Regions from separate parts of the Eubacterium sp. AM05-23 genome, predicted to be linked through region 2. Evidence: a T-box and tRNA genes for the amino acid it is inferred to sense, from the RefSeq annotation. Region 2 holds a T-box; the other holds one or more tRNA genes.

Region 1 (13,740 bases), on a different contig from region 2:
TCCACCTGTCGCTGCAGAGCGGCTGTGATACGGTTTTAAGCCGTATGGGCCGAAAATACACCACCGCCCAGTACGCGCAGATTGTAGAGCGGGTACGCCGCGCCTTCGATTATCCGGCCATCACCACCGATATTATGGTTGGTTTCCCCGGTGAAACGGAGGAGGAATTTGAGAGGACCCTCGCCTTTGTAGAGCAGATTCATTTTTACCAGGTGCATGTCTTTAAATACTCAAGGCGCAAAGGCACAAAGGCTGAGGCCTTCCCCGGCCAGGTGCCAGAGGATATCAAGACTGAGAGAAGCCACCGCCTGACCCAGAGGGCCAGGGCCTGCGAGCAGGACTTCCTCGCGGCCAACGCGGGCAGAACCGCTCCTGTGCTCTATGAGCGCACAAAAGGGGAAGGGGTCTATGAGGGCCACACCGACAACTATATTCCTGTGGTTCTTAAAACAATCGAAAAAATTAATGGCAAAATTATTGAAACTGAGTTATTATATAAAGAGTCAGAGTTCCATATGACGGGGCTCCTGAATTAGAAGGGAGAAAGATTATGTCTGAAGATTGTATCTTTTGTAAAATCATAAACGGCGAAATCCCATCGACGGTTGTGTATGAAGATGATCAGGTCCTTGCCTTTAACGACATCGACCCCCAGGCGCCAGTGCATGTGGTCATCATTCCCAAGGAACATTACGAATCCATTTTATCCGTTCCGGCGGGGGATGACATCATTAGCCACATCCATACCGTCGCCAACCGTTTGGTGCTCAAACTGGGAATCGCGGACAGCGGTTTCAGACTGGTGAATAACTGCGGTGCAGACGGCGGACAGACCGTGCCGCATCTGCATTACCATCTGCTGGGCGGCAGAAGCATGCAGTGGCCGCCAGGTTAAGGTTAATACGGCTGTCAACAAAGCCCGTATTGCTGCGGTGCAGTCCTGCGCGGATCTGTAATAAGCTCCCTCATCTGCTTGGCCTTGCGGTCTTTCTCTTAGGCCGCCACAGAGGGTGAATATGAATAACAGAAATCACTTAACAGAGCTTGTTTTTGGGACAGGCTCTTTTTTTATGCCCGCATTTGGGTATATAAACAGTAAATAAGAAATATTCAGATAAAAAGGAGTGATTTTTTATGAAAAATATATATGACTTTAGTGTTGAAAAAATGGATGGCGGAAAGCAGGAACTCAAGGATTACGAGGGCAAGGTGCTGTTAGTGGTCAATACCGCCAGCAAATGTGGCTTTACCCCGCAGTTTGACGGTCTCGAAGCCCTTTATGAAAAGTATAAGGACCAGGGACTTATGATCCTGGGCTTCCCCTGCACTCAGTTCGGCAACCAGGATCCGGGCAGTAATGAAGAGATCGAAAACTTCTGCCGCCTTACCTACGGCGTATCCTTCCCGATGATGGCAAAGATCGAGGTAAACGGCGACAACGCCGAGCCGCTTTTCGTTTTTCTTAAGGAACAGCAGGGCTTCAGAGGGTTTGACCTAAACACCGAAAAGGGCAAGGCCTTTGACGAACGCCTGTCCAAGGACGATCCGGATTACGCGCAGAAGAGTGATATTAAGTGGAACTTTACCAAGTTTCTCGTCGACCGAGACGGCAATGTGGTTGCCAGGTACGAATCGATGGTAGAGCCTGCAGCGCTTGAAAAGGACATCGAAAGGCTTTTATAAAGTTTTTTACTGCCACAGGACAGCCTGGCTTTTTCTTATGAAAAAATAGATACAAAAAACCCCGATTAATCCCCACTTTTGGATTGACAATTAAAAAGTTTTTAAATATAATATAAGTTAGCTCATACCATGTCAAAAAAAGTTCCGTAAATAAAGTTATGGATTAGAGGGGGGGGTTAAGAATGTCTGAAGTAAAAATCAAAGAAAATGAAACACTTGAAAGCGCATTACGCAGATTCAAAAGAAAAACTGCAATGGCAGGTGTTATGTCTGAGATTCGCAAAAGAGAACACTATGAAAAACCAAGTGTAAAAAGAAAAAGAAAATCAGAAGCTGCCAGAAAAAGAAAAATGAAAAAAAGATAGGATGTGGCATTAGTTGGCATTAAAGGAACAACTGCTAGCTGACTTAAAGGCTTCCATGAAGGCCAAGGATACGGTTAAAAAATCAACGGTAACGATGATTCGTGCCGCTATTCTTCAGGTCGAAAAGGACAATAAAGTTGAGCTGGGCGATGCTGAGATTCAGGAAATCATCGCCAAGCAAATGAAACAGCGTCGGGATGCCTTAGACGAATTTAAAAAAGCCGAACGAGATGATCTAATCGCGCAAACAGAAGCAGAGATGCGAGTCATCGAAGCTTACCTTCCTAAACAATTAACTCAAGAAGAAATTGAAGCGATTGTTGACGAAACCATCAAAGAAACCGGAGCTGAAAGTGCAAAGGACATGGGCAAAATTATGGGTGCGTTAATGCCGAAGGTCAAAGGACTGGCCGACGGAAAATTGGTTAATCAGATCGTCCGGGAAAAATTACAATAATAAAATACCGCTCAGCCTGCGAGACAGGCTCAGCGGTTTTTTATTTGCACTGGCGCTCTATAAACTGTCTTTCTTTTAAGAAAAGGGTGTTACTATTAACTTAATACAAAACAAGAGAGGTTCGCAATGGAAATGAACGCCTTTAACCCATCGTCAGCTACCGGTCTCACCGAACAGCAGGTAGCTGAGCTTCGAGAAAAGGGTCTCAATAATCAGCAGCCTGAATCCCAGACAAAAACCGTGGGCCAGATCGTAAAGGACAATACGCTGACCCTTTTTAATTTACTCAATATTGTGCTGGCGGTTCTTGTAATTGCGGTTGGGTCCTATAAAAATGCGCTGTTTATCAATATTGTGATCATCAATACCGTCATCGGTATTATCCAGGAGGTCAAGGCTAAACGTACGATTGACAAGCTCTCGCTCATTTCTCAGCCCCATGTCCGGGTACTGCGGGAGGGGAAGGAGAAGGAGATCACAGTGGAGGAGATTGTCCTCGGGGATATTCTTATCCTGAGCTCCGGAAAACAGATTCCATCGGATTCTACAGTGCTGAGCGGTGAAATTGAGGTCAATGAATCCCTGCTGACAGGCGAATCCGACGCCATTGTCAAAAAGGCGGGCGATACCCTTCTGTCCGGCAGCTTTGTGGTGGCCGGGCAGGCCTATGTGCAGGTGGATAAGGTGGGCGAAGATAACTATGCCACCAAAATCGCCGCCCAGGCCAAACAGATGCGCAAGCCCAATTCAGAAATCATGCGTGCGCTAAATCTGATCATGAAAGTTATCGGTATCACCATTGTACCCATCGGTGTGCTGCTTCTGCTGCGGCAGATTTTCGGCCTGAACTTGGGCATTAATCATGCCATTGTCACCACTGTGGCCGCCCTGATCGGTATGATTCCCGAGGGGCTTGTGCTTCTGACAAGTGTGGCCCTGGCAGTGGGCGTTATCCGCCTCGGGCATTACAAGACCTTAGTTCAGGAGTTGTACTGCATCGAGACTCTGGCCCGTGTCGATGTGCTCTGTCTGGATAAAACCGGCACCATCACCGAGGGGAGCATGGAAGTTAAATCCATCGACCTGGTCAATAACGCTAAAGACCCGGCCAAGGCCCTGCGCGCCATGGTGGCCACTCTGACCGACGATAACTCTACCTTTCAGGCCCTGAAGGACAGCTTTAACGGCGAAGCCCCCAAATGGCGGGCTGTGAAAACCGTCCCCTTTTCCTCAGCCCGCAAGTGGAGCGGCGTCAGCTTTGAGGGGCAGGGCACCTACGTTATCGGCGCCCCGGAATTTGTACTGAAAGATGGTTACAATGCCTATCGCGACAAGGTTGAGGGCTATGCCGCGGAGGGAAACCGTGTGCTGGTGCTCGTCCATTCCGAAAGCCCTTTTACAGGTGACAGCGGCCTGCCCGATAATGTGCAGGTCATCGCTTTTCTGCTGCTCGGAGACAAAATCCGGAAGGAAGCCAAAAAAACTCTGGAATATTTTGCGGGACAGGGTGTTGCCATCAAGGTAATCTCTGGGGATAACCCCCTCACCGTGTCGGAGGTCGCCTGCCGGGCTGGCCTGATGGACGCCAAGAACTGTGTGGATGCCACCACCCTCGAGACGGATGAGGCGGTGGCGGAGGCCGCCCTCAAGTATACGGTTTTCGGGCGCGTTACCCCTGGTCAGAAGCGTGTGCTTGTCAATGCGTTAAAGGCCGCGGGGCATACAGTGGCCATGACCGGTGACGGTGTCAATGATGTGCTGGCCCTGCGCGATGCGGATTGCAGCATTGCCATGGCCGCGGGGAGCGACGCTGCCCGCCAGGTATCACAGCTGGTTTTGCTGGATTCCAATTTCTCCAGCCTGACCAAGGTACTCATGGAAGGCCGGCGTGTCATCAACAATATCAGCCGCGCGGCATCATTGTTCCTGGTTAAGACCATTTACTCCTTCCTGCTGGCCATCGTTGTGATTGTGGCCAGTGAGGCTTATCCTTTTATTCCCATCCAGCTCACCCTTATCAGCACAGTAACCATAGGGGTCCCGTCCTTCTTCCTGGCCCTTGAGCCCAATAAAAACCGGCTCTCCGGCAATTTTCTGGAGACTGTACTCAGAAAGGCTCTGCCGGGTGCGCTGACCATCGTGGTGAATATTGTCGTGGTTATGATTATCGGGAATATACTGGATTTCAGCGTCAGCGAACTGTCCACCATGGCCTGCCTGCTGACTGGCGTCACCGGGCTCATTATCCTTTACGGTGTCTGCCAGCCCCTCAATGTCCAGCGGACCATCCTGTTTTGGGCAATGACCATCGCCTATGTGGGCGCTGTGCTGTTCTTCCCGACTTTCTTTGTAGTAATACCGTTCTACCCGACCAACTGGCAGGTGGTGCTGGTATTGCTGCCCATGCTGTTCCTTATTTATCCCATTATGCTGCTGCTCAAGACGGCCATCAATAAAACCGAACGATGGCTTGTGGCGCATAAGCTGCTGGATTTAAAACAGACATCCCTATAGATATTTTAAGACCCGTATCGCGGCGATACGGGTCGGATTTTTTATTTTAAATTTTTGTTAAAAAAATGCTTGACGAAGGCTTAAGAATTGTGCTAGAATAAGCAAGTCGTCAAGTGAGACAGCTGCAGGCAGCACGGCTTAAAAAAACAAATTTTAAAAAGTGCTTGACATTAAGAGTTAAAGATAATATAATATAAGAGTTCTGTTTCGAGGTGTAGCGCAGTTTGGTAGCGCACATGGTTTGGGACCATGGGGCCGGAGGTTCGAATCCTCTCACCTCGACCATTTTTTTATCTGAACGATTATACGGGCCTTTAGCTCAGTTGGTCAGAGCATCCGGCTCATAACCGGCAGGTCCAGGGTTCAAGTCCCTGAGGGCCCACCAGTTTTCTTTTTAAAATAAGCCCAGATAGCTCAGTCGGTAGAGCAGAGGACTGAAAATCCTCGTGTCGGTGGTTCGATTCCGCCTCTGGGCACCACTTTTGAAATCCGGATACAAGCATGTCAGACAGCAGGTCTGGCTTTTTTTATTTTTTGAAAGAAATATTGAAGGGATGCCGCATGATGGTAAAATGGCGTTCAGAGTTGTGTTTTTAAGGACGATCAGTTATACTAGGCGTAAAGGTGATTTAAAATGAATACAGACATTTCCAGAGAAAAAATTAAAACAAACATCATAAAAAGTGTGACGGACCTGAACGAAAAAAAAACACTGCGCCTGGTGGAAAAAGCCCTCAATGCGGGGGTAACCATGGGCGATATTGCGGAATATCTTCAGCAGGGAATGGACAACGTGGGAGAGCTGTTTGAAAAAGAGGAGTACTTTATCGGCGATCTGATCATGGCCGGTATTATCTTCAAAGAGGTTATGAAGCTTGACAAACGCAGCGTGGCAGACCAAAAGGAAGCTCCCGGCAGCCGGGGAACTATCCTGATCGGCACCATCCATGGGGATCTGCATGATATCGGAAAGGATATTTTTATTGGTCTGGCCTGTGTCAATGGCTTTAACGTCATTGATCTGGGGGTGGACGTCCTCCCCGAGGTCTTTATTGAAAAAATCAGGGAGGCCCGCCCGGAAATCTTAGGCTTCAGCGGCCTGCTGACAACCGCCACAGCGGAGGTCAAAAAAACATTGAAGATGATTAATGACGCGGGCCTGCGCGATGGGCTGAAGATCATTGTCGGCGGTGGACTGATGCAGAAGGATCAGGAGACAGCCGAGGCCTACGCCGACGCTTATGTCAAAAACTCAGGAAGAGGGCTGGAATACTGCCTCGAGTGGGCGGAGAATGGTTACAGATAATGGATATACCGATTTATGAGAAAATTGCAAATGATCTAAAGGAAAAGATCAATCTGGAGCTTTTGAAGCCCAATGACCTTATTCCCTCAGAAGCGGCTCTGTGCGAAGCCTACAATGTCAGCCGCCTGACCGTCAGGAAATCACTGGAAATGCTGGTGCGCGACGGCCTGGTTTACCTGGTTCAGGGAAAGGGGCACTTTGTAAAAAAAACAAACGGCAGCAACTATACCCTGACGTTTAACGAAGTCAGCTTTAAGACCACAGATATTGACCAGATACACATTGTGGATGTCGATGTGATCGAATCGACCAAGGAGCTGGTTTATCTATTGAAAATTCATCCTAACACGCGCGTGCTCAGAATTAGGCGTGTGCTTTATGAAAAAAAGCAGCCCATTGGTTATGACATCAAGTACATTCCTTACTATCCCGGCTTCCCGCTGATTGAGGAGGAGCTGGAGGCCAGAGATTTTGTTGAGATTCTGGCAGACCGCATCTCGCCTTATTCGGTTCAGATCGATTTAAAGATTACACCGCAGAGGGCCAGGAGTGAAACGGCAGAGCAGCTTGGAATCGACGAGGGCAGCGGAATACTGACGGTGTCCCAGCTTTTAACAGATGTCGAGCTTGGCGTTGTGGGGTATTGCGAAACCTTTTATAACGCAGAATATGTAAAACTCACCGCAGAATGGAGCAGGTAATGGAAGCAAAGCTTTATAAGGGAGTACAAAACGATCTTAAAAAGAAAATTGAACGGGGAATCTATCCAGAAGGGTATAAGCTGGAAAGCGAGAACAGTCTCTGCGCCCAGTATAATGTCAGCAAGGTAACCTTGCGTAAGGCGCTCTCAAACCTTATTGAAGAAAATTATATTGAATCCAGACCACGGGTAGGGTATTTTGTAAAAGCGGCGGAACGCGGAATATATCATCTTAGCTACAGCCTGTCCAATGTGCTGAATACCTACATATCTGACGAGGAAATCTTGTCGGCGGATTTTGGCGGGAGAGAGAATGTCAATGCGTTTGAGATGTCCAAGCGTTATGCTAACGATGACGACGAGTGGATCGCCCTTGAGCGGATCCGGATTGTTTTCAGGCACACTCTGCCCGGTCAAAAAAATACGGAAAAGACGCGTGATTATTATAAAAGGCATACCGAGGATATCCTGTCCCTTGCTGAGACAAAAAAGATGACCTTGGAAGTGTCCTTTGGCGACGAGGCTGTCTGCAATGCTCTGGAAATTTTTTCGAATGAGGCATTGCTAACAATCTGTGAAGAATACTATGATGAATATGGAAAACAGTTTGCAGAAGTGAGGGCATATGTGCCGTCGGATTTTGCAGAGGTGAGGGCATCTAACAAAAGAAAGGAATCTGGTTTTTAAAGATTTTCTTTTTTGTTGACAATCTAATATTATCATGATAATATTAGATCAATCATTTGATATTATCACGATAATATCAAATTGGGAAAGCGCTTTTCAAAATAACAGGAGGAGAAAAATGGACGTTAAGGAAAAATTATATCAAAAAAACCTTTCCATTGCAAAACGGGGGCTGCTCTGGGGGCTTATGGGAGGGCTTCTGTATGGTATCAGCCCGATGTTTCAAACACTGGGGATGGGCACCGAACCTTTGAGCAGCGGCGCTGTTCTGGGCCTGTGCGCCATACCCATGATCGTGGGATGTCTTCAGGACTTTTCATCCGGGATATGGGTTTTAATTCCGAACCTGAAAAATGGGAAGGGAAAGGAGTATGTCCGCTCCGTAAAAACTAAACCCGGCCGTTTCATTCTGCTGGCCTCACTCTTCGGAGGGCTCATTGCCATGGCGGGCTTTACGCTCGGCGTTTACTTTGCAGGGCCAGTGTATCCGGTAGCCATCAGCGCGACCTTTCCTGCCATCGGAGCGGTATTATCACGGATATTTTTAAAGGAAAAAATTTCGGGCCGCGGCTGGTGCGGAATTCTGCTGTGTGTGGCCGGTGCCATCACAGTCAGCTGGGCGCCGCCGTCAGGGGACGCTTATCCGAATTTCTATCTTGGAATCGCCTGCGCAGTGCTGGCCTCTGTGGGCTGGTCCCTCGAGGGGATTATCTCCTGTGCTGGAATGGATTTTGTGGATCCTGAGATCGCCCTTGGCATCCGCCAGTTTGCATCGGGAACCATGTTCCTGTTTGTGCTGCCCTTTGTGGCCAGCGGTGTCAATCTGAAAGCCTTTGGCCTGTTGTTTTCAACACTGCCCAGCATGGCCTTTGTGTTTATCGCCATCGCGGGATTTGGAGCAGGTATCGGATATTTTTACTATTATAAGTGTAACAATGTCTGTGGCGCGTCAAGGGGGATGTCGCTGAATATTATTTATACGCTGGTTTCTGCGGTCTTATCGGTTGTTTTCCTCGGAAGCACCATCACAGCGACCTTTATCATTGGAATTATTGTTTTACTCTCCGGAGCGCTTATGGTGGTGGGAAAACCGTCAGAGCTGCTCTCGTTAAGAGATATCAGTTAGGAGGAAATAAAATGGCAGCGACAATGCCCATGCGCTTTAATATTATCAAGCAGATTATCGACAGCCCTGATGGGCTGAACCCACAGCAGGTATATGAGCGGATTTCACCTTATTACAAAGGCGAAAAACAGTGCAACGAAAAGGAGATTGACGCTCAGCTGATGTCCCTTAAGGGGACTGGCCTGGTGGAGATTACAAATACAATAGAACGTTCCGATGGTTTTCTGGAATCGACCTATGTCATTACGGCTTATGGCAGGGAGCGCTCCCAAAAATACATTGGTGAATACTTATAAGGAGTTGAAAATGAGCCATATTCTCAAAAAAAAGGATTTAGAAACAATATATGACAAGGTTATTGAAATATTAGAACAAATCGGCATTACCTTTGGAACCAAAAAAGCCCTGGAACTGCTTGCGAAAAATGGCGCGAAAATCGAAGGCGACAAGGCCTTTATTCCAAAGGCGCTCCTGGAAAGATGTCTGGAAAGCCTTCCCAAATATGATTATGAAAACCAGGGGCCAAAAAGAATCACAGCGACTTCTCCCTTTGGTATGGTGCCCACCATTCTGGATGATGAGACCGGCGTGTACCGGAGCGGCACAGTGGAGGATGTTGTGAAAATGTATAAACTCACCCAAACCTCAGACCTTTATGAGTGCGCCAGCCCCTGCGTTATCGACCCTGTGGACAACGACGCGGACGATCTGTACGTCGGCCAGATTGCCATGCTCCTTCGCTACAGCGATAAATGGCCTTCGGTTGGGATAAGGGCAACAGCCCAGAACTCAAAGGACGGAAACCTGTACCAGAGCGCGCGTAAATCCATCCGGCTTATCCGTGAGTTTTACGACGTGTGGGACGAACCTGTAATGGGGCAGTCTATCTGCCCCATGTCCCCCCTTGCCTACGACTGGGAATGCCTTGATAATTTAACCGCCGCCATTGAGGAAAAACAGAACATCATTCTCTGCCCCTGCAGTCTGACTGGGCTGACCGGGCCGGCGAGCCTGCTGGGGCTGGTGATCCACGATATTGCCATCTCCCTGGCCGGAATCGTTTATGTTCAGCTGCTTTCTCCAGGGATTGACGTCTCCATCTGCTCCTGCTCGGGCGCGACAGATATGCGCAGCATTCAGCCAGCCTATGGAACGGTGGAATGTGTCTATATTGAGGGGATGCTTTATGAATTCGCGAAGTATATGCAGATCGGCTGCACAATCTGCGGAGCACTGTCCGATTCCGCAAAAGTGGATTACCAGGCAGGGGCGGAGAGCATGCTGACCACGCTGATGCCGTATTACGCCTCTGAAATCAATGAGGTCTGGTGCTATCCCGGCCTTATGTCTGCCTGGTACTGCGGCAGCTTTGAAAAGCTCATTCTGGATGAGGAAATGATGCGCAACGTCAACCGGGCTCTTAAAGGTGTGAATTTGAAGCTGGACCCTAAGCTGATGACGAGTTTGACAGAAGCCCAGGAAAAGAACACCTTCCTTCAGGGAAAAACGCCTTCAGCGTACAGAAAAGACCATTATTTGACTAAAATTTTCAGCAAATATGGCGTTTCCCAAGATATCAGTCCGGAAAAAACCGACGTCAGATTAAAGGTGAAAATGGAGATCGAAAACCGGATTAATCAATATCGGGCGCCGGAAATTACGGAAGACCAGAAAAAGCTTTTACAGTCTTATCTTCCTTCAAAATGTTCGTTTTAAAACTTGGGAACCCGTATCGTCACGATACGGGTTCTTTTGTCATGTGTACTTAAACACAAAAAATTCAGCTTTTAAGAATATAACCTATTGTTGAATGGTATGATTTCATATATAATATAAATATATATGGATCAAGATGCCCGTCGGGACGTTTGAGGAGAGGGAGCAATGGGGGAGAAAATCAGGAAAAGAAAAGCAGTTATTTTTGTAGTAACGTTTTTAGCGGTTAATCTAATAGCCCTGTCGATTATCACAGTTTGGGAGTCGGTTTCGGTCAACCGGCGGCTGACAGCCCACGCAGAGGAGATCGGGGCTGGATTTGATGAGGTCATGGACAGCTATGAGCGGTCCTTTATGATCTTTGCGCAGATGATGGGGCGGGAGATTCAGAACAATCCAAATCCGGATATTTTGTGGGATTACCTGAAAAGCATTGATGCGCCCCTGCTGGCCATTGAGGGCGAAACCTTTGACGGCTTGTATATGTACTACCAGGGGCGGTATCTCTACAGCTGGGACAAGCCCTATTCGGCCTATGAGGAGACAGGCTATGTGGCCACTGAGCGTCCCTGGTACAAGGACGCGGTAGCGGGTAAGGGAGAGATTGTTTTTACACCGCCTTATATGAGCTACGCCAACCACTATATTCTGACAACTATTTCACAGCTGCAGCCAGACGGCGAGACCGTTTTTGCCTATGACATTAAAATGGGCGACATTCAGAAGCTCGTTTCGTCCACGCTTCAATATGACAACGAGCAGATTATGATCTTTGATCAGAATGGAACAGTCATTGGAAGCACCAATACCGATTATCTGGGCGGCAGCTTCGACGCCAGTCTGGAGGACACTGCCCAGGCGTTATCACTGGCGCAGAGGGAAAAAGAAGCCCTTGACGCCACGGATGAGGCAGAGCTGGCCAAGGCTGAGGAAAAGATTCAGTCGGCCGCTGCCTTTTACAGCTTCAGGCAGGAGATAAACGACAGTTTGACCCAGGTGATGGAGACAGATCAGGAAACCATTACTGTCAAGCTGGGTGGCAGCCGCTATTACGCTTACCTGAACAGGAAAGACGGATATAGCAGCCTGGTGCTTGTTCCGGTGACGTCAATGCTGAAGGGCACCCTTGAGGTCTGGCTGGTTCCCCTGCTGATCGTGGAAATACTGCTGATCTATTTGCTGGGGCGCATTAGCAAGGAGCAGAGAAACCGCGAGCTTAGAAATGCCTATATCGAGCTGGGCCAGACCCAGCGGCGGCTCGAGATCGCCCTGTCGGCCGCCAAGAAGGCCGCGGCCATCGACGAGCTGACTGGCATGATGAACGACCGATCCTTCCAGAAGGAGGTAACCAGAACGCTGGACAGTATGGAGGCGGATGAAACCGGTATTCTGATCATGATGGATGGTGACCATTTTAAAGAGATTAACGATAATTACGGCCACAATATGGGAGATGAGGTCATAAAGCTTTCGGCCAAGATGATCATCGGCCGTATCCGGGTTGTGGATCTGGCTTCGCGGCTGCATGGCGATGAGTTTGCAATCTTCGTGTCGAATACTGAGGATTATGCAGTCGCCAGGCGGATCGTGGCCGATATAAACAACACCATCGCGCGAGAAGCCAGAAAAATGAATATTCCGTCTATCACCCTGTCGGGCGGCGCAGTTATTGCCAGACACGGTGATACCTATGTCGAGCTTTCAAAGGCTGCGGACAAGGCTTTATATAAGGCCAAGGAAAGCCACGACGGCGGTTTTTCCTGCTGAACAGGGTCTGTCGCATGAGCAAATATAAAAAACCAGGCATTTTTGCCTGGTTTTTTGCTGCTTTTTATTAACTTGCCATAAAAGCATCTGAGTGCTATAATGTATACCAATAAAGTTAGATAAACTTAACTAAGGCGGGTGATATGATGAAGCTTGAGTGCGAACAGCCATACTGTAATTATATTGAAGTCCTCCACCGGGATGATGAAAAAACCATTTACCGCATGAACTGCGGTGATGGCGACGGAATTATGGTCTGTTATCCGGTTTTTGACGGAGTGGAGCTTTATTACAATGATTTTCAGGCCTTTCGTTGCAGCGAGCCCGGCAATCGTCCTGGCACCAATTTCCTCGAAATAAACCACTGCCGTAAGGGTCGCTACGAATGCCGTTTTAAGAATCACTTTGCCTACCTCAGCGAAGGGGATTTAGCCATCATAGGCTGGGATTTTCCCTGTGACGCTTCCCGCTTCCCCCTCGGCTATTATAACGGCATTGAAATTCTTATCGACATTGCCCATGCCCAGGAGCACCTTTCCTGTGTGCTTGAGGGGATCGAAATTGACCTGGACAGGCTGAGACAAAAGCTCTCAGGCAACGGGGGGTGCTTTGTACTGCGGGCCACCAAGGAGATCGAGCACATCTTTGACGAGCTCTACCATGTGGACCCGCGGATACAAAAGGGCTATTTCAGAATCAAGGTGCTGGAGCTGCTGCTCTTTCTGAGCATTACCCCTTTTGACAGCGAAAGGGGCCGGCGGCGGTACCTTTCGGCCCGCCAGGCGCGTGTGGTGGAACAGATACACGATGTCCTCACCCAAAATCTGGACCAGAACATCACCCTTGAGGATCTGTCAAAGCGCTTTGACATTGGCATGACTACCATGAAGAACTGCTTCCGGGCCGTGTATGGAAAACCCATCAATACCTGGCGCAGAGAGTACCGCCTGCATGTGGCGGCCCGGATGCTCAGAGAGACGGGCAAGAGCGTCCTGGAAATCGCCAACAGTGTGGGCTATGAGAATCCCAGTAAATTCTCCGACGCTTTCAGAAAACAGATGGGCGTCCTGCCCCTTGAGTACCGGAAAAATAATTGACCACATGGAGCATTCCGCCCGTCCGGGGTAGAGACAGAGACCGGTTAGGAGTAAACTGTTTCCTATAGTTAGATATATCTAACTAAAAAGAGAAACAGAGGTGATATGATGCAACCACAAAAAGAGGCCCGGCGGGGGCTGTTTTCGTACGCGGGAAAGTATAAAGCCCTGTCCGTCTGCGCCTGTATTTTATCCGGGGTCAGCGCGGTTCTGGTCCTCATGCCCTTTATCTGCATCTGGCAGGTGGTGAGGGAAATTTTCGCGGTGCTGCCCAACGTGGGGCAGGCTCAGAATCTGAGTTACTATGGCTGGCTGGCCGTGG
Region 2 (11,117 bases):
ACATGGCTTCATTTTTCAAGAACAAATGTTTACTTTTGTTTTCTTTTATGTTATAATAAACCCAACAAACTTGGGGGTATCAAAAAATGTACGAAGATTTAACCGAAAAACAAAAACAAATTTTAGAATTTATAAAAAAACAGACAAGAGAATGTGGGTATCCGCCTTCTGTCCGTGAAATATGCGAGGCTGTGGGCTTTAAATCCACATCGTCAGTGCACTCTCACCTTAAAACGCTTGAACAACGTTCTTATATTCGACGAACATCGCTAAAAACGCGTGCCATTGATGTTATTAACAAGGGTGACGAGGACGGTCTTGAACATTTTCAGACCGACCGTGAGATGGTCACACTTCCTCTGCTGGGTAAAATTACCGCCGGTGATCCTATTCTGGCAACCGAGGATATCATGGATCAGGTTCCTCTTCCCCTTAGTTTTGTCGGCACCGGTGAGCACTTTTTGCTGCGGGTTAAGGGTACCAGTATGATCAACGCGGGAATTTTAGACGGAGATGATATTATCGTCAAAAAGCAGAATACTGCCAACGACGGTGATATTGTCGTTGCTTTTTTACTCGAAAATGAAGAGGCAACCGTTAAAACCTTCTACCGTGATCAGGATATCATTATCCTGAAGCCTCAAAACCCGAATTTTGAACCGAGAGAGCTCAAGGATACCGAGGTTCAGATCATGGGCCGTGTAACCGGACTTCTCCGCAAAATGTAAGACCATAAAAAGAAACCTCCAGCTCTGGACTGGAGGTTTTAATTTTATTATTCTGGACGATTCGGCGAGTCTTCTGGCTCCATATCTGTCTGAAGTACATCCTGATCAATTTCTTCAGGATTTTTTTTATTTGCCTTAACCAGTTCAATCTGGCTTTCAAACAGCTGGTTTTGGAGATCAAGAATGGCCTTACGATTCGATTCACTTTCGATTTTAGCCTGTTTCAGATGTTCACGGTATTGGTTGAGCAGCTCGTTTTTTTCTTCAATTTCTTTCTGAAGCTGTTCTTTTTCCTCGACAAGCTGAAGTTTACTTTCTTTAAGTTCATTGATTTCTTCGCCGGCAGTCTTTAATTCTTCCTTTACCAGATTGATATTATTGGCTTCCTCCTCCTGCTTACGCTCCGCAATGATCACATCCTTTTTAGCTTCAAATAGAAGCTCAGTGATGTTCATACAGCCAAGAATTGCGATACGGATATGGTTGGTGAAAGGATTGCGTTCCTTGACCTTTGTCAGTTCGTCATTAACAAAGGTGGCGATTTCGCGGATATAATCCTCACTTTCCCCAGCCTTTACAGAAAAATCATTTTCTAAGATGCGAAGTTCGACAACTTTTTTTTCTTCAGGCAATTAACTTACCTCCTGTATATAAAAATTAATTAGTTCTCTTTCTATCATTATAAGTAATCTTGTAAGAAATTTCAAATAAAATATTAAAATATTACAATTATTGTCGATTTTTAAGGATAAATTGCTTAATTTCTTCCATATTGCCAACTTGATATGTAATTCCCTCTTCTGTCATAGCATCATACCCATCGACATCGGAATTGACAATGGCATCATCAGCATAAATCGGTTTCCCATAGGTGTGTGCAAAATGCAGCGTATGAAGCGTTCCGCTGTTTCGGGCAAATTCAGATACCAGCACAAAATTAGAAGCCGCTGCCTGAAGCCGGTCTCTTTCAATAAACATATAGGCATTGGAAGTGGACAAAGGCGAAAATTCACTGATAATACAGCCGCCCCCTGCTATGATACGCTCTGCCAGCTCCATATTTTCGCGCGGTGTAATCGTCATTAAATTTGACGGTAGAAAGGCAACGGTTTTTCCCCCGGCTTTCAGGCAGCCAAGATGCGCCGCAGTGTCACAGCCAAGAGCCAGCCCGCTGACAACTGTATAACCCTGTTCTGCCAGACTTTTACCGCAATTATAGGCAAAATGATAGCCAATATCGGATGGTACACGGGTACCGATAACAGCCGCTCTGTTTATATTGGTAAGAGGCGACAGATCGCCTTTATAATAAATCAAATCTGGACCATCTTCAAATAGCAATGCCTTTGGAAAATCCTCAGAATAAGAGTTGATCATCTTGATGTCATTTTCTTCGCAGCACTTTAAAATTTCATCCGCGCGCTTTCTGGCGTCTAAAAATGTACCGATTGTACTGTTGCGTGAAAAAACATTTAAGGATATACCGATTTCAACCAGCTCTAAAAGATGGTAGTCCGCCGGGTTATCAACGGATTTTAAAATGGTTTTCACTTTTTTACGGCCGATGCCCTTTAGCTGGCAAAGCGCTATAATACTGCGGTTTAAGTCGTTCTTATTCATAATTCTCTTCCCTTCTATTGCTAAGGCAGACGAAGGTGCTGCCTGGTATTTAAAGTTCGTGCATTAAGACCGGGGCTTTTCAGCCCCGGTAAATTCCTGTAAATAGATCTTTATATAATCTTAACGCGATTCGCAAAATCTTTATGCGATCTTAACACACTACTATTATACCATATTAATCCCTTAATTGGGCATTAAATCCATTTTTGAGATCAGATAAAATTTCGTCCATTACTGGATTGATATCATCGTCTGTTAATGTTCTTTCGGGATGACGGAATAAAATTGAATAGGCCAGGCTTTTTTTGCCCTTTTCGATCTGTTCACCCTGGTAAACATCAAAGAGCTCAACATTTTCCATAATACCTGTATCATGGGCTTTGATGGTCGCCTCAATTTTTGAAGCCGGCACGTCCTCATCCAGGACAAGCGCGATATCTCTTGAGGAACCAGGATACTTGGGCATTTCAACAAATTTAATGGCATCCTGCTGTAATTCGGCCATCAGATCAAAGTCCAGTTCACAGGCGTAGGTACGTTTCGGCAGATCATAGTTTTTGACAACCATCGGATGAATCTCCCCTATCTGGCCGACAAGCGTATTCCCTACTCTTATTTCAGCCTTTCTGCCCGGATGATAAAGATCAGGCCCCGCCAGGATAAAGTCATAACCCACAATGCCAGAACGATCGAGCAGCAGCTCAACCACACCCTTAATGTCGAAATAGTCTGTATTTCCATAGGAAGAAATGACCAGGTGCTTGCGCTCAATGGGCAACTCATTTTCATTTGGGTTTTTATGGTAGGTCTGGGCAAACTCAAAGAAACGGCCCTGTGGATTTTTACGGTTATGGTTTAAGCTCACCACTTCCAGCTGGTGTCCGACCAGTGTGTTGCGCATAATGCTGTTTTCCTCACCGAGTGGATTGATGAGCGGAACCAGATCATTACCGCAGTCCATATTTAAAGCGTTGATACGGTTGACACTGGTAAAAGAAGTGGTAAGCGTCTGGTAATATCCAGCACCTACCAGCAGACTCTGAAGCATATCCTGATATTTCTGTTTAACACTCTTTCCGCCAACGAGGGTGGTGCCACCCATAATGGTGCTTGGAATCCTGTTGTAGCCATAAATTCGCGCCACCTCTTCCGCCAGGTCTTCTCGGATTTCAAGATCCTGCCTATAGTCTGGCACCTTAACAACCAGATCGCCGTTTCCCTTGTTTTCAACAGTCAGGAACAGTCTTTCAAAAATACGGATAATTTCATCCTCAGAGAGGCTAATGCCGATAAAACGGTTGATCCAGTCCACATTCACAGCAACCTCGTGTGGTTCTTCTGGTTTGTGGTAAACATCAATCATTCCCTCCAGAACATCGCAGGCATCGATCAGATCAAACAGATAAGTTGCGCGCAGGGCAGCTGTTTCGGCAAGCTCTGGATAGATTCCCTTTTCATAGCGTCCAGAAGCTTCTGTACGCATGCCAAGCTTTTTGGAGGTCAGGCGGATGCTGGTTTTGTCAAAGCAGGCGGATTCAAGGACGACATATTCGGTGTTTTCAGTGATTTCTGAGTTCAAGCCGCCCATAATCCCCGCGACAGCCACAGGATATTTTCCGTTGGTGATCATCATCATGGATTCATCAATATCACGTTCCTTGTCATCCAGTGTGACGACCGTCTTTTCTTTATTACCGGTTTTAACCACAATCTCATCAGAATTAAGGCTCTTGTAGTCAAAGGCATGAAGCGGCTGCCCAAGCTCTAACATAACATAGTTTGTCACATCGACAATATTGTTAATCGGACGGACGCCGCTGTTTAAAAGTTTAAGCTGCATCCAAAGCGGAGAGGGCTCAATCTTTTTAACCTTGAACATTTTAGCCACATAGCGCGGGCACAGCTCAGTTTCTACCTTAACGCTCAGATGATCCGCAATTTCATTTTTAGTTTCTTTTTTATCGTAGAGCTTAACCGGGGCCACTGGCTCATCAAGCGCTGCAGCAGCTTCACGCGCAATTCCATAAATAGACTGGCAGTCTCCGCGATTGGCCGTCAATTCCACCTCAATGATATTGTCGTCAATCCAAAGCAGCTCACGCACCTCAACGCCAAGTTCAGTATCTTCAGGCAGAATGTAGATACCATTTTTTATTTCAGGGGTAAACAGATCTGTATTCATTCCCAGTTCTTCCACAGAGCACATCATGCCATAAGACATAATCCCCCGGAAATCAGTACGGCTCATTTTATGCCCGCCGGCTACCACTGAATTTTCAACCGCAACCGGGACGACTGCCCCCTCAAAAACATTGGTTGCGCTGGTGACGATAGTTAATGGCGATGCAGCTGCCACATCAATCTGGCAGACAACCAGCTTGTCAGCGTCAGGATGTTTTTCAATTTTAACAATTTTACCAGTGATGACACCGGAAACCTCATCCGAAACGTGATCAATGGTTTCTACCTTTGTACCGGACATTGTCAGGATATCCCCGAAAGTTTTGGGGTCCTGTTCGATTTTTACATATTCTTTTAACCAATTGAGTGATACTAACATATGGGGCTCCTCCTATTTGAATTGTGTCAGAAAACGCATGTCGTTTTCGAAAAGCAGACGTAAGTCGTTAATTCCGTATTTGGTCATGGCCACTCGTTCAAGGCCCATACCGAAAGCAAATCCACTGTAAACCTCTGGATCAATGCCGCAGTGGCGCAGTACATTAGGATGCACCATCCCACAACCTAAAAGCTCGATCCAGCCGCTATTGCCGCACACTTTACAGCCTGCGCCCCCACATTTAAAACAGGTTACATCCATTTCCGCACTGGGCTCGGTGAAATAGAATTGGTGAGGACGGAATTTTGTCTGAACATTTTCACCGAAAAGCTTTTTGGCAAACATATCCAGGGTTCCTTTTAAATCAGCCATTGTGATACCTTTGTCAATGACAAGACCTTCCATCTGGTGGAATACCGGTGAATGGGTCGCATCGATTTCGTCAGCTCGATAAACGCGTCCTGGTGAGATAACACGCAGTGGCGGCTTTTCATCCATCATAACGCGCACCTGAACCGGTGAAGTCTGCGTTCTTAAAACCACCTCATCATTGTAATAGAAGGTCTCCTGCAAATCTCTGGCTGAATGCTCCTGAGGCATGTTAAGATAATCAAAATTATATTTAGACCATTCGATTTCGGGTCCTTCGGCAATGGAAAAGCCCATACCCAGGAAGATTTCTTCCAGATCATTGATGATGATATTTAAAGGGTGCAGGTTGCCTTCTGATGGTTTTTTGCCAGGCAGAGAGACATCCAGTTTTTCCTTTTCGATGGCAGCCATCATTTCTGCTGTTTCCAACGCTTCCTTTTTTCCGGCCAGTCCGGTTTCAATCTCTTCCCGAACCTCATTAGCCAGCTTGCCAATAACCGGGCGCTCTTCCTTTGAAAGCTTGCCCATTCCTTTTAAAGCCGCGGTCAAAACACCTTTTTTACCAAGATATTTTACACGGATGTCATCGAGCGATTTCATATCGCTGACAGTTTTCAAATCTTCCAAACAATTTTCTCTGATGCGATTTAATTCCTCTTGCATTTTTATCTCCTTCTTCATAATAACATTTTTATCGGATCGCGGCTGTAAACTAAAAAAGCCCTTCATGCAAAACTGCATAAAGGACGAATAAATTCCGCGGTACCACCTTTGTTGCCGCCGCCCAGTTGGCGTGGCCTCTCACGTATAACGTCACGTTGACGTTGACCACTACAAACACCAGGTGCCTTGGCAGTCAAAACTCAGGAGGGAACTTCAGCAGCACTGTTCACTAAAACCCTCTCAGCCGCCGGGGTTTTTTCTCTGTAAATGAGCGGCGTGCCGCCTACTTTCTCCATCATCGTCTTTATCTTATTCTGTTTTACTCATGCATGGTCCTTGCGATATCATACATTAAGATACCGGCAGCTACCGAAACATTTAAAGATTCAGCATGTCCATACATTGGCAGTTTGTACAATTCGTCGCACAGATCCGCCATTCCCTTTGACATTCCCTTTGACTCGTTGCCAAGGATAACGCCAACAGATGTCTGCGCTGTCAGTGAATCAGACAGACCGGTTTTTCCCTGAAGCGAGGTTCCGATCATACGCGTACCCTGCTCCTTAAGCAAAAGAACCGTCTTTTCAAGATCACAGACTTGAAGCACCGGAAGGTGAAACACCGATCCCATGGCTCCGCGCAGGACTTTTTCATTGTAGATATCTGCGGTTTTTGACGAGCAGACAATACCGTCAAAGCCAGCTGCATCCGCTGTTCGTATGATGGTTCCAACATTGCCCGGATCTTGCACATCATCTAATATAACATAAGTTGGATAATTTTTCCCGCTTTTTTTGCATTTTTTTTCAAAAAGTTTTTCAGATGCGTCAAATTTATGTGCTGTACATAAAACACCTTCCGGCATTCTCAAGGAAGACATGACTTCAAAAACGCTGGCCTCAACCGTGAAAACCGGGGTTCTCTTGTCTTTCACGCGTTTGAATGCCTCCATTGCAGCCTTCCCAGCTCCCTCGAGCCACTGTGGCGTTGTAAAAACCGCAGTGATTGCCACATTCCAGGCTTCAGCCTCCATAAAAAGCTTAGTCCCTTCCAGGACAAACTGCCCTTCACGGTCTCTGTTTTTTTTCTGTTTCAGCTTGATAACATTTTTAACCGTTGCATTTTGGCGGGAGGTAATCAATTCTTCAGCCATCATCTTAGTTTCCAGACTGATAGAGGCGGGTGACATCATTAATATCCGCATTGTCGCCTATTACGACCAGCTTATCACCAGTACGGATGACATCTGTCGCCACTGGAGAGACATTCAAGTGATCCTGAGAGCGGATCGCTATGACATTAAGCCCATATTTTGTACGCATATCCAATGACTCCAGAGCCTGGTTTTCCCATTTATGTAGGGCGTCGATCTCAACGATTGAATGGTCTGTGTCCAGCTCCAGTGCATCAATAAAATCGCCGGAATAAAGGCTGTGACCAACACGTTCACCCATATCGCGCTCTGGTGAAAAGACCTTTTTAACGCCTAGTTTGAGCAAAACCTTTTCGTGCTGCGCATTATTGGCTTTTCCATAAATTTCCTGAATTCCAAGCTCCTGCGCGTTGACAACTCCCATAATGCTGCTGTTGATATCAGAGGTAATCGAGATAATCACCGCATCCACATTTTTTAAGCCAATGGACTTCAGAGCATTAATATCTGAGACGTCGGCCTGAACCGCGTAGGTGACATAGTTGGCAATATTCTGCACCTTTTCCTCATTCTTATCAACAACGATCACATTTGACCCCAACTCACTCAGAGTAATAGCAAGAGCTTCACCGAAACGGCCGAGCCCCAGAATAGCAAATTGTTTTTCCTTCAATTTATGCTCCTTTTAACCAATCAAGACATTGCCTTCGGGCAGCTTGAACTGGCCTTTATTCTCAAGTTCTTTTCTTTCTTTTCTCGTAATAACATAAGCGATTGTGAGCGGCCCCACACGACCGATAAACATTGTAATAATCAGCGCAACTTTGCTGAGCGCATGAAGGTGCGGTGTTAAATCACAGGTAAGTCCAACGGTAGAATAGGCTGAAAACACCTCAAAGGTAACAGCCATCGGGTCTGCGCCAGGTTCACAGACCATCAAAATCATAATAATGACAATGATGATGGAAATACCAATGGTCAGAACACAGGCAGCCCGCTTAATGGTGATCTCCGGAATGCGGCGTTTAAAGCAGGTGACATCCTTTCTGCCCATCAGTTCAGTAAATAATGTAATAGCCATCATGGCTACAGCAGTGGTTTTAACCCCACCGGCCGTTGACCCTGGCGAACCGCCGATAAACATCAGCACAATGGTTAGTACCTTGGAAACTGGATTAAGCCCTGTCTGGCTAATGGTGTTGGAACCGGCTGTACGAGGCGTCACAGACTGATAAAAAGCCGCGTAAATTTTCCCGTACCACGGCAGGTTCCCCATGGTTTCGGGGTTGGCGTGCTCAAAAATATAAAAGAGCACCGCGCCGCCGACTACCAAAATAGCGGTAATGCTTAAAACAATTTTAGAATGCATGCTCAGTCGTCTGGTTGTCCGGTAGCTGACAATTTCACTGGTAACCGCAAAACCCAGACCACCGATTACGATAAGCGCACAAACAGTAAAGTTCAACAGAAGGTTATTAGCATATCCTGTAAAGCTCTGAAAGCCGCCGATTAAATCAAAACCGCCGTTACAGAACGAAGAGATCGAATGCCAGATACCAAAATAAATACCTTTCCCCAACCCATAATCTGGAACAAAGACAAAGGACAGCAGCAGCGCGCCGACGCCTTCGATCACCAGACAGGAAAAGACGATGTATTTAGTAAATTTGACAACCCCCTGTACTCTGTCTGAATTGACTGAGGATTGGATGAGCAGACGGTTTTTAATCGTAATGCGCTTACCCGCCAGTACGAAAAAAATAGTCATTAAAGACATAAAGCCGAGACCGCCGATTTGAATTAAAAGAATAATGACAATCTGACCAAACAGCGACCAGTAGGTCCCCGTATCCACAACCACCAGTCCTGTAACACATACGCTGGAGGTTGCCGTAAATAAACAGTTCAAAAATCCCGGACTTTGGCCGGAGGCACTGGAGACTGGCAGGTTCAGAATCACTGCCCCCAGAAATATTACTGCTGCAAAGCCGAACATCAGAATTTCGGCCGGAGAACGGTGCCGCATAAAGGTAGCCATACGCCCACCTTTTTTAACAATGTTTATCATTTGTCTGCTCCAAGTAAATATTTTATTTGCTTTCACCTATTGTACCATTCTGTCAAAAAAAAGCAAGATCGTTTGCTGCAATCAATGCCTTTCTAAAGGAGATTATTACCCAACATGGTGAAAATATCACATAAAAAAAACTTCCCAAGGACTGAGAAGTTTTTTGTCTTGGTTGTTAAAGCTTAAGCCTGATGTGCTTTTGCAACATCAACTAATTTTGCGAATGCATTGATATCATTCATTGCTAAATCGGCTAAGATTTTACGGTCCATTTCAACGCCAGCCTGTTTCAGGCCAAACATAAATTTGCTATAGCTTAAACCATACATACGGGCACCTGCATTGATACGGGTGATCCATAATCTTCTGAAATTTCTTTTCTTTTCTTTACGACCTCTGTAAGAAGAACGAAGTGCACGCATAACTGCTTCGTTCGCCGGTCTGTATAACTTGCTTTTAGCACCATAATAGCCTTTTGCAAGTTTTAATACTTTTTTATGCTTCTTTTTGGCATTAACGCCTTTTTTAATTCTAGCCATTAAAATTTTCCTCCTTGCTCACTATTATTTCATTAACATTTTTTTGACAACTTTTGCGTCACTTGGTACTAAGTAACCAGCTTTTCTAAGATTTCTCTTTCTCTTCTGGCTTTTCTTATTTAAGATATGGCTTTTGTAAGCCTTAGCGCGTTTGATCACACCTGATTTTTTCACTTTGAAGCGCTTAGCAGCACCACGATGGGATTTCATTTTTGGCATAGTCGATTCCTCCTCCCTATCTTCGTCAACTTATTTTTTATTTTATTTATATAATGAAGTATAACAAGTTATACCATTATAGGCTTAGCTTACTTATCCTTTTTAGGGGATAAGAACATGACCATGCTGCGGCCTTCCATTTTTGGTGGCTTGTCAACCGTACCATAATCAGTTACACGTTCAGCGAAGTCAAGTAAAACACCCCTACCCTGATCCGTATAAGCCATCTCACGGCCTCTGAAACGGATGGATACTTTGACACGATTGCCCTGTTCTAAGAACTTAATGCAGTTTTTGACTTTAACCATGATGTCGTGTTCCTCAACCCGTACAGACATACGGATTTCTTTGATAACAACCGCTTTCTGGTTTTTCTTTGCTTCTTTAACACGCCGCATTTCTTCATAACGGAATTTACCGTAGTCCAGAATTTTGCAGACCGGCGGCTTCGCGTTAGGAGAAACCTTAACGAGATCCAGACTCTTTTCGTCTGCCATTTTTTGTGCTTCTTTTGTCGGCATAACGCCCAGCATTTCTCCGTTTGCATCAATTACGCGGACTTCACGATCACGGATTTCCTCGTTAATCTCGTGTTGAACTTCTCTTGCTATAGTAATACACCTCCATTTATAGGAATTTATTAAAACAAAAATGCAGGTAGACATAGTCCACCTGCATTAAACAATCAATTACTTAAATTGCTATGAACCCGCCTTGCTAGAAGACCAGGTGAGAAGTGGACACCTCTGCTTTGTTTGCTTAATTAGTATATAGCAACTATAAATAATTGTCAAGCTCTTTTTAAAATTAATCCAGAACCAAAGATTTTTTTGCGATGTTCTGAGCAAGACGATACTTGAACTCGTCAATTTTTAAAGTTTCCTGTTCACCGGTATCACGGTTACGGATACTCAGACGTCCAGATTCAACTTCCTTATCACCAATGACCAGCATATACGGAATCTTCTGCATCTGTGCTTCACGAATACGGTAACCAATCTTTTCATCCCTGAAGTCAATTTCTACGCGAATGCCTGCTTCTTCGAGTTTTGAAGCTACTTCTTTTGTGAAAGCGTCATGAGCATCGGATACTGGAATCAATTGTACCTGTACCGGAGCCAGCCAAAGCGGAAATTTTCCGGCAAAGTGTTCGATTAAAATACCGAGGAAACGTTCAATACTGCCAAAAATGGTA

What was found. A T-box is a leader RNA that pairs with one kind of tRNA and senses whether it is charged. The one in region 2 lies ahead of pheS (phenylalanine--tRNA ligase subunit alpha), so its partner is inferred to be a tRNA-Phe.
Region 1: it has a tRNA-Phe gene. The T-box ahead of pheS (phenylalanine--tRNA ligase subunit alpha) is inferred to sense a tRNA for this amino acid. The anticodon was not compared.

The regions. Positions count from the first base shown of each region.
Region 1 is NZ_QUDF01000007.1:217,667-231,406, forward strand. It holds gene mtaB (tRNA (N(6)-L-threonylcarbamoyladenosine(37)-C(2))-methylthiotransferase MtaB) at 1-536, shown strand, start outside; gene DW091_RS11805 (histidine triad nucleotide-binding protein) at 551-895, shown strand; gene DW091_RS11810 (glutathione peroxidase) at 1,135-1,683, shown strand; gene rpsU (30S ribosomal protein S21) at 1,866-2,048, shown strand; gene DW091_RS11820 (GatB/YqeY domain-containing protein) at 2,062-2,505, shown strand; gene DW091_RS11825 (cation-translocating P-type ATPase) at 2,632-5,019, shown strand; tRNA gene DW091_RS11830 (tRNA-Pro) at 5,228-5,304, shown strand; tRNA gene DW091_RS11835 (tRNA-Ile) at 5,328-5,404, shown strand; tRNA gene DW091_RS11840 (tRNA-Phe) at 5,423-5,498, shown strand; gene DW091_RS11845 (cobalamin-dependent protein) at 5,654-6,325, shown strand; gene DW091_RS11850 (GntR family transcriptional regulator) at 6,325-7,026, shown strand; gene DW091_RS11855 (GntR family transcriptional regulator) at 7,026-7,712, shown strand; gene DW091_RS11860 (DMT family transporter) at 7,831-8,838, shown strand; gene DW091_RS11865 (hypothetical protein) at 8,850-9,134, shown strand; gene DW091_RS11870 (trimethylamine methyltransferase family protein) at 9,121-10,554, shown strand; gene DW091_RS11875 (sensor domain-containing diguanylate cyclase) at 10,723-12,321, shown strand; gene DW091_RS11880 (AraC family transcriptional regulator) at 12,465-13,418, shown strand; gene DW091_RS11885 (ABC transporter ATP-binding protein) at 13,524-13,740, shown strand, end outside.
Region 2 is NZ_QUDF01000005.1:174,317-185,433, forward strand. It holds gene lexA (transcriptional repressor LexA) at 87-728, shown strand; gene zapA (cell division protein ZapA) at 776-1,360, opposite strand; gene DW091_RS08415 (DNA-processing protein DprA) at 1,458-2,348, opposite strand; gene pheT (phenylalanine--tRNA ligase subunit beta) at 2,524-4,908, opposite strand; gene pheS (phenylalanine--tRNA ligase subunit alpha) at 4,921-5,943, opposite strand; T-box leader at 6,020-6,251, opposite strand; gene DW091_RS08430 (RNA methyltransferase) at 6,263-7,147, opposite strand; gene DW091_RS08435 (TrkA family potassium uptake protein) at 7,101-7,769, opposite strand; gene DW091_RS08440 (TrkH family potassium uptake protein) at 7,782-9,164, opposite strand; gene rplT (50S ribosomal protein L20) at 9,347-9,703, opposite strand; gene rpmI (50S ribosomal protein L35) at 9,728-9,922, opposite strand; gene infC (translation initiation factor IF-3) at 10,012-10,587, opposite strand; ribosomal protein L20 leader region at 10,562-10,680, opposite strand; gene thrS (threonine--tRNA ligase) at 10,730-11,117, opposite strand, start outside.